DNA from 2 places in the Arthrobacter sp. BG3 genome. Region 1 is predicted to be linked to the other one. Evidence: riboswitches for the same ligand, from Rfam matches in the RefSeq annotation. Region 1 holds a riboswitch; the other holds the start of a gene.
The links. Region 1 has a riboswitch for S-adenosylmethionine ahead of AC1MFL_RS07205 (cobalamin-independent methionine synthase II family protein). Riboswitches for the same ligand answer to the same signal wherever they lie in the genome.
Positions count from the first base shown of each region.

Region 1 (3,706 bases):
CGGGCAGGGGTGCCGGCGAAGGCGCGGCCGCTGAGCGAGCGGACCTTGTAGGTCTTGAGGCCGCGGCGCCAGATCATCGGCACCTCGGTCTTGAGGAGCAGGTTAGCGAGGCGGTTGGCTTCGGTTCCGTGGGCCACGATCACTGAGGCGCGGGGCACGACGGCGAGAAACTTCAGCAGCGGCTTCAGGCCGGCGGAAATCTGGTCCGGCGTGAACTTGCCGTTCGGCTCGCCCGGGACGTACCAGGGGTGCACGTTCCACGGCATCACGAACTCCGGGCGCAGGCCCAGCTTCCACTGGACGCCGAGCAGGCGGGTGGCGGCTTCTTCGTCGCCGGCGGTGATGAAACCTGACTCGTCCTCGGTTCCGATGTTGGAGAAGAGGCTGATGATGCGGCACTCGTCAACGTCGTGCATCGGGTCTACATACGGGACATTCATGCCAGCTTTGGTTGCCTGCAGCGTGTCGCACAGCTCGTTGACGGCCGCGACGCTAGGTTCGTAGCGGCGGCTCAGAAGCTGTTCGCGGGAATTTTCAGTGGCCAAGGCTGTCATATATTGCTGAGTCTCCTGCGGGTTTTGGTGAAGCTGCCAGACCGTACGTGGGCACGCCGAGCACCGGGGCACGTTAAGTACGGTGTGGTTTGAAAATGTGGTGTGGACCGATTCCTGGTCGATCCTTACTAGTCTATCAAGCCCCGCGAAATGCCGTTCCCGCGGAGCGGCCGCTACCAGAGCCGCGCGGTGGCGCGGCGGGCGCCCTCTCCCAAGGATTCCAGCTTGGCAAAGGCAATTTGGGGGTGCACCCGGCCGCCCAGACCGCAATCTGTGGATGCAATCACATTTTCCCGGCCCACCAGTTCGGCGAAGCGTACGATCCGGTCAGCCACCAGGTCCGGGTGCTCGACGACGTTGGTGGCGTGGGAAACGACGCCGGGGATGATGACTTTTCCGTCGGGGAGCTTGGTGTCCTCCCAGACGCGCCATTCATGCTCGTGGCGGACGTTGGCGGCCTCGAAGGAGTAGCCGCCCGCATTGATCTGCAGGACGGAACCGACAATGTCCGCGAACGGGATGTCCGTGGTGTGCGGGCCGTGCCAGGAACCCCAGCAGACGTGCAGCCGGATCTGGTCCTGCGGCAGGTCGCGGAGCGCCCAGTTGGTCGCCTCAACCCTGAGCTGGATGAATTTGAGATAGTCGGCCAGGCTCGGTTCCGGGTTGATCTGGTCCCAGCTTTCGGCCAGCGACGGATCGTCCAGCTGGACCGTGAGCCCGGCGTCGATGATGGCCTTGTACTCCTCCCGCATGGCGTCGGCGCAGGCGTAGAGGAGTTCCTCATCCGTCTTGTAGTACTCGTTGGCGACGCGGGCGCAGGAGCCCGGGGACAGCGAGGCGACGAAGCCCTCGGCCAGGCCGGCGGCGGCCAGGCCGGTCCTGAGGTTGGCGATGTCCGAGCCCACAAGGTCCTGCCCGGTGTAGCTCAGCGGGCCGGCGATTTTCGGCTGGGTGACACTTTTGCGGTGCGCCAGGATTCCGGAGGACGGGTCGTTGTAGGCCTCGTTGAACTTCTGCCGGTCGCGCCGGTCCGGGAAGGAGGTCAGCACGATGTTGCCGGGTGTGGAGCGGTGCACTGCAGCGTCAGCCCAGCGGTCCACATCCGTCGGCTCGAGGCCGCCGAGCCGGCTGAAGGAGTAGTTCCACCAGGCGCCATAGTCCACCGAGCTGGACATCGTGTGCCCATATTCGCCGTCGTTGGGGATATCAATGCCGAGGTCTTTCTGGCGCCGGACGATGTCCACCACGGACGTTTCCAGCAGGTCCAGGAACTCGGGGGTGATGCCTTCTGTTTCCTTGGCCTCGTTCGCCGCGATGAGCTCGGGGGTGCGGGGCAATGAGCCTGCATGGGTGGCGCGGATATGGTCGGTGTTCTGCTGCATGGGGGCGCTTCCTTTCCATCGGTCCTGGCGGTAGCACCTTGGCCGTCACAGTGCTGCGTACGGGCAGGGTTGCTGCGGCGTCAACGGTCCAGGTCCCTCGGCCGCTCGGGATGGTCACCTCCCACCTAATTCGACCGGGCGCCCCCGCGCAAGCCCATCCGGCGAAGTTCCGCGTGCTGGACACCGGGTCCCGGCCCAGCCGCCCCGCCTCCTCCCGGCCCAGCCGCCCCCGCCAGGTCCCCGCGCAGCCGGCGGGAAGTCCATTGGATGGTCAAATGAGTCGACGCCACCGCGATCGGCTAAACTTGGGTGGTAAGAGCCCCGGACTCTGGCGTTGATGGTAAGAGCACAGCGGTAGATCCGGGGCGTTCTCATGAACGGCGCTGAGCTCCGGTGACCACCCTGGTGAATCACACGGACTTTGGCCCGAACGAATGGGGGAGGATCCCATGCCAGCAATCGTGATCGTCGGAGCCCAATGGGGCGACGAAGGCAAAGGTAAGGCCACTGACCTGCTTGGTGGCCGAGTCGACTACGTCGTCAAGCCCAACGGCGGCAACAATGCCGGGCACACCGTCGTCGTAGGCGGTGAGAAGTATGAGCTCAAGCTCCTTCCGGCCGGCATCCTGAGCCCCAACGCGGTTCCGATTATCGGCAACGGCTGCGTGGTGAACCTCGAGGCGCTGTTCCAGGAGATCGACGGCCTGGAAGCCCGCGGCGCCGACACCTCCAAGCTGCGGGTCTCCGCCAACGCCCACCTCGTGGCGCCCTACCACCAGGTCCTGGACAAGGTCACCGAGCGGTTCCTCGGCAGCCGCGCCATCGGCACCACCGGCCGCGGGATCGGCCCGGCCTACATGGACAAGGTGGCCCGCCTCGGCATCCGGGTCCAGGACGTCTTTGACGCCTCCATCCTGCGCCAGAAGGTCGAAGGCTCGCTGCGCCAGAAGAACGAACTGCTGGTGAAGGTCTACAACCGCCGGGACATCGAGGTGGACGAGATCGTGGAGTACTTCCTGTCCTTCGCCGAGCGCCTCCGCCCGCTGGTCATCGACAGCACTTTTGTCCTGAACACCGCCCTGGACGAGGGCAAGGTGGTCCTCATGGAGGGCGGCCAGGCCACGTTCCTCGACGTTGACCACGGCACCTACCCCTTCGTGACCTCCTCGAACCCGACCGCCGGCGGCGCCTCCGTGGGCTCGGGCATCGGCCCCACCCGGATCTCGCGCTCCATCGGCATCATCAAGGCCTACACCACCCGTGTAGGCGCAGGACCGTTCCCCACGGAACTGTTCGATGAGATGGGCATGTACCTGCAGAAGACCGGCGGGGAGTTCGGCGTCAACACCGGCCGGCCGCGCCGCTGCGGCTGGTACGACGCCGTGCTGGCGCGCCACGCCTCCCGCGTCAACGGCTTCACCGACTACTTCGTCACCAAGCTGGACGTGCTCACGGGCATCGAGCAGATCCCGGTCTGCGTGGCCTACGACGTTGATGGCGTCCGGCACGACGAAATGCCGATGACGCAGACCGAGTTCCACCACGCCAAGCCGATCTTCGAGTACTTCGAAGGCTGGACTGAGGACATCACCGGTGCCCGCACCCTGGAAGACCTCCCGGAGAACGCCAAGAACTACGTGCTGGCACTCGAGAAGCTCTCCGGCACGCGGTTCTCCGCGATCGGTGTCGGCCCGGACCGCGACCAGACGATCGTGATCAACGATCTGATCAATGACTGATACTGACTGACGCATTCATCGCGGCGCCCGA
Region 1 covers NZ_CM155270.1:1,638,452-1,642,157, reverse strand. Annotated here, with positions in the region: gene AC1MFL_RS07210 (uracil-DNA glycosylase family protein) at 1-554, opposite strand, end outside; gene AC1MFL_RS07205 (cobalamin-independent methionine synthase II family protein) at 728-1,936, opposite strand; SAM riboswitch class I at 1,949-2,053, opposite strand; gene AC1MFL_RS07200 (adenylosuccinate synthase) at 2,386-3,675, shown strand.

Region 2 (3,706 bases), 890 kb from region 1:
GGCTCCTCAATCACCCGCTCGATCAGCGGACCGAGTTTGAGCGCCTCAAGGGTCTGGTAGGCACGCAGATAGGGGGAGACGTACACGCAGACTTGGCGCCCGTCCAGCAGCCGCCGGACCTCCTCGCCGGCCGCCCGGGCCTGTTCCACGCCGCGTTCAGTCAGCGGGATCCGGTAATCGGGCACCCGGTTGTAGATCGAGGTGTCGGCGTTGGCGGCGGACTGGCCGTGCCGGATCATGATGATTTTCCCGGGCGCACTCATAAACCCCAAGCATAGGCGGCAACGCCGGTAAGGCAGGGCAAGCCGGGACCGGGCAAGATAGGAACATGCTGGTTCCCTCCCGCCGTCGCCTGCGGCTAGAAGTCTGGATAGTCCTGGGCCTGTCCCTGGGGCAGTCCGCCGTGTATTCGGTCGTTCAGTTGCTCGACAAGCTGACCCGGGCGCCACTGTCCGAGGCCACCTCCACGCTGAACCGTTCGCAAAGCACCCGCGAATACTTTGACCTCACCTACCAGTTGCTGGACATCTTCTTCGCGCTGGTGCCGGTGGTCCTGGCGCTCTATTTCCTGACCGACCACCTGACGCCGGGCCCTGCCGGCCGCGGCAGCCATGGCGCCACGGCATTCCAGAAACTGGGGCTCAATTTTGCGCGGCCCGGCAGGGACCTGCTGCAGGGCTTCGGCCTGGCGGCGCTGATCGGCATCCCGTCGCTGGGCCTCTACGCCGCCGGGCGAGCCCTTGGCATCACGACGTCGATCATCCCCAGCGCGCTGGACGCCTACTGGTGGACGGTGCCCGTGCTGATCCTCTCCGCGGTCCGGCACGGGGTCGTGGAGGAAGTGATCGTGGTGGGATACCTGCTGGACCGGCTCCCCAAGCTCGGCTGGAGCCTGCCGCTGGCGATCTTCGCCAGTTCGATGCTGCGCGGCAGCTACCACCTTTACCAGGGCTTCGGGCCGTTCATCGGCAACGCCATCATGGGCGTGATTTTCGCGCTGGTCTACACCAGGACCCGGCGCCTCATGCCGCTGGTGATCGCCCATGCCGTGCTCGACACCGTGGCGTTCGTCGGCTTCAGCCTCTTCGGCAAGGCCATCGGCCTGGGCTGACCCAGCCCAAACGACCAACCCCCAAGTCCCAAGCCCCACCCACCAAGCCCCACCCACCAAGCAACGCGCTGTCACTTAGCGCCCATCCGGAGCCTCCGGACCGGCGCTAACTGACCCCGCGTTGCCGGGCGGCCGTTAAAAGATTTCGGCCGCCATCGTTGGGTGACGTCATTGGCACCCGCTGATGGCGGCCGAAGTGTAGGGCGGTAGGGCGTTAGATGGTGACGGCTCCGGAGGCCGTTTCAAAGGTGACGGAGAGGATGCCGGGGGTGCCGCGGGGAGCGAGCCAGTTCACGGCCACGTCTTCCAGCGGCTTCTCCACCGGAACACCCAGCCATTCGGTCACGCGCTCTGCCGAGCCGGCAATCGTGAGTGCGGACATCTTGACGTTGCTCTCGTAGGCCTTCGACGGGTGGAGTTCCGGATCGCCTTCCCACTTGAGCATGTACGGGACCTGGGGATCGGCGATGAGTCCGAGGATGCCGATCTGCTTCCAGACCAGTTCGCGGCCGTCGGGGAACTTGCGGTTGCCGCTGACAGCGGCCCGGCCGAGCCGTTCCTCGAAGGGGGCAAGGTTGTCCACTTCGACGCACCAGCCCATCCAGCCGCCGCCTGCTTCGGAGCGGGCGCGGACGGCCTGGCCGAAGGGTGCCTTGTCCGATGCCGGGTGGTTTAGAACCTCCACGACCTCGACATATTTGTGTCCCGCGAGCGGGATGATCATGTTGCGGGTCCCGAATCTGGGGTGTACTCCGCCCTTCACGGCTTCCACGCCGAGGGCAGACGCAATTCGTTCGGTGGTGGCAGCGAGGCCATCTTGTTCACAGGCGTAAGAGACGTGATCCATGCGCATGCCCTCATCTTGACACTTTGTGATGCGCCTCTCAGCTTAGGCTCCCCTAACCGTGGTGGGATGTCATTTCGGGGGCTCTCGGCGGGGCACTATCTCTTATCGCAAGGCGGAACGGAAGGGCCATCCGGACCGTTCCGAGGGCAACTTCATCTTCGTCATAAAGCTATTCACAGCCCGCACACTGTTCCTAGACTGGGGGCAGGTCATGAGTGCCAGCACACAGCCCCGGCTCGCTGGCCGGCAACCCTCGTATCGCGGTGGGGTGCCCCGGGTGAAGACCTGGCCTGCCGGCGCCCGCCGGCCGGCAAGCGCGGCGCCAGTACTGTCCCGGGCCAACGGGGTCCGGGGTTGTCTGTGCCCAGTCCCTAAAAGGAGCCTCCAGATGTCCAATGCCTGGTCTTTCGAAACCCGCCAGATCCATGCCGGCCAGGAGCCGGACAGCGCCACCGGCGCCCGCTCGCTGCCGATCTACCAGACGACGTCGTTCGTCTTCCCCAGCGCGGAAAGCGCCGCCAACCGCTTCGCCCTTGCCGAACTGGCTCCCATCTACACCCGGATCGGCAACCCCACCCAGGACGCCGTCGAACAGCGGGTGGCCAGCCTGGAGGGCGGACTCGCGGCGCTGCTGCTGAGCTCCGGCCAGGCCGCGGAGACCTTCGCGATCCTCAACGTCGCCGAGGCCGGTGACCACGTGGTGGCCAGCCCCAGCCTCTACGGCGGCACCTACAACCTGCTCGCGCACACCCTAAAGAAGTTCGGCATCACCGTCACCTTCGTGGAGGACCCGGACAACCTGGCCCAGTGGCGTGACGCCGTGCAGCCGAACACCAAGCTGTTCTTCGGCGAAGTGGTCTCCAACCCCCGCCAGGACGTGCTGGACATCGAGGGCATCTCGCAGGTTGCGCACGAGGCCGGCGTCCCGCTGATCGTGGACAACACCCTCTCCACCCCCTTCCTGATCCGGCCGATCGAGTGGGGTGCGGACATCGTGGTGCACTCCGCCACCAAGTACCTTGGCGGCCACGGCGCCGCGATCGCGGGCGTGATCGTGGACTCCGGCAACTTCGACTTCGGCAAGGACCCGGAGCGTTTCCCCGGCTTCAACACCCCGGACCCCACCTACAACGGCCTGGTGTACGCCCGGGACCTCGGCGCGGACGGTGCCCTCGGCGCCAACCTCTCCTACATCCTCAAGGCGCGCGTCCAGTTGCTGCGTGACCTCGGCTCGGCGGTGTCCCCGTTCAACGCCTTCCTCATCGCCCAGGGCATCGAGACCCTGAGCCTGCGCATGGAGCGGCACGTCGCCAACGCCATCAGGGTGGCCGAATGGCTCGAGGCGAGGGACGACGTCGAATCCGTCGCCTACGCGGGGCTGCCCTCCAGCCCCTGGTACGAGCGCGGCCGCAAGTACGGCCCGAAGGGGACCGGCGCCGTCGTGTCCTTCAATCTCGCCGGCGGAGCCGAGGCCGGAAAGCGCTTCGTTGACGCCCTCGAGCTGCACTCGCACGTGGCGAACATCGGCGACGTGCGCTCCCTCGTCATCCACCCGGCGTCGACCACGCACAGCCAGCTCTCCCCGGAGCAGCAGGCCGTTGCCGGCGTGAATCCCGGCCTGGTGCGGCTCTCGGTGGGCCTGGAGCACATCGACGACATCCTCGCCGACCTTGACGCCGGATTCCGCGCGGCCAAGACCGCCTGAGCGCCCCGACGCCCGGCGCCCCCGGCCGCACTGCCGGGCGCCG
Region 2 covers NZ_CM155270.1:750,537-754,242, reverse strand. Annotated here, with positions in the region: gene AC1MFL_RS03440 (histidine phosphatase family protein) at 1-263, opposite strand, end outside; gene AC1MFL_RS03435 (CPBP family intramembrane glutamic endopeptidase) at 329-1,111, shown strand; gene AC1MFL_RS03430 (VOC family protein) at 1,326-1,964, opposite strand; SAM riboswitch class IV at 2,166-2,281, shown strand; gene AC1MFL_RS03425 (bifunctional o-acetylhomoserine/o-acetylserine sulfhydrylase) at 2,347-3,663, shown strand.
Region 2: another riboswitch for S-adenosylmethionine. It lies ahead of AC1MFL_RS03425 (bifunctional o-acetylhomoserine/o-acetylserine sulfhydrylase); the one in region 1 lies ahead of AC1MFL_RS07205 (cobalamin-independent methionine synthase II family protein).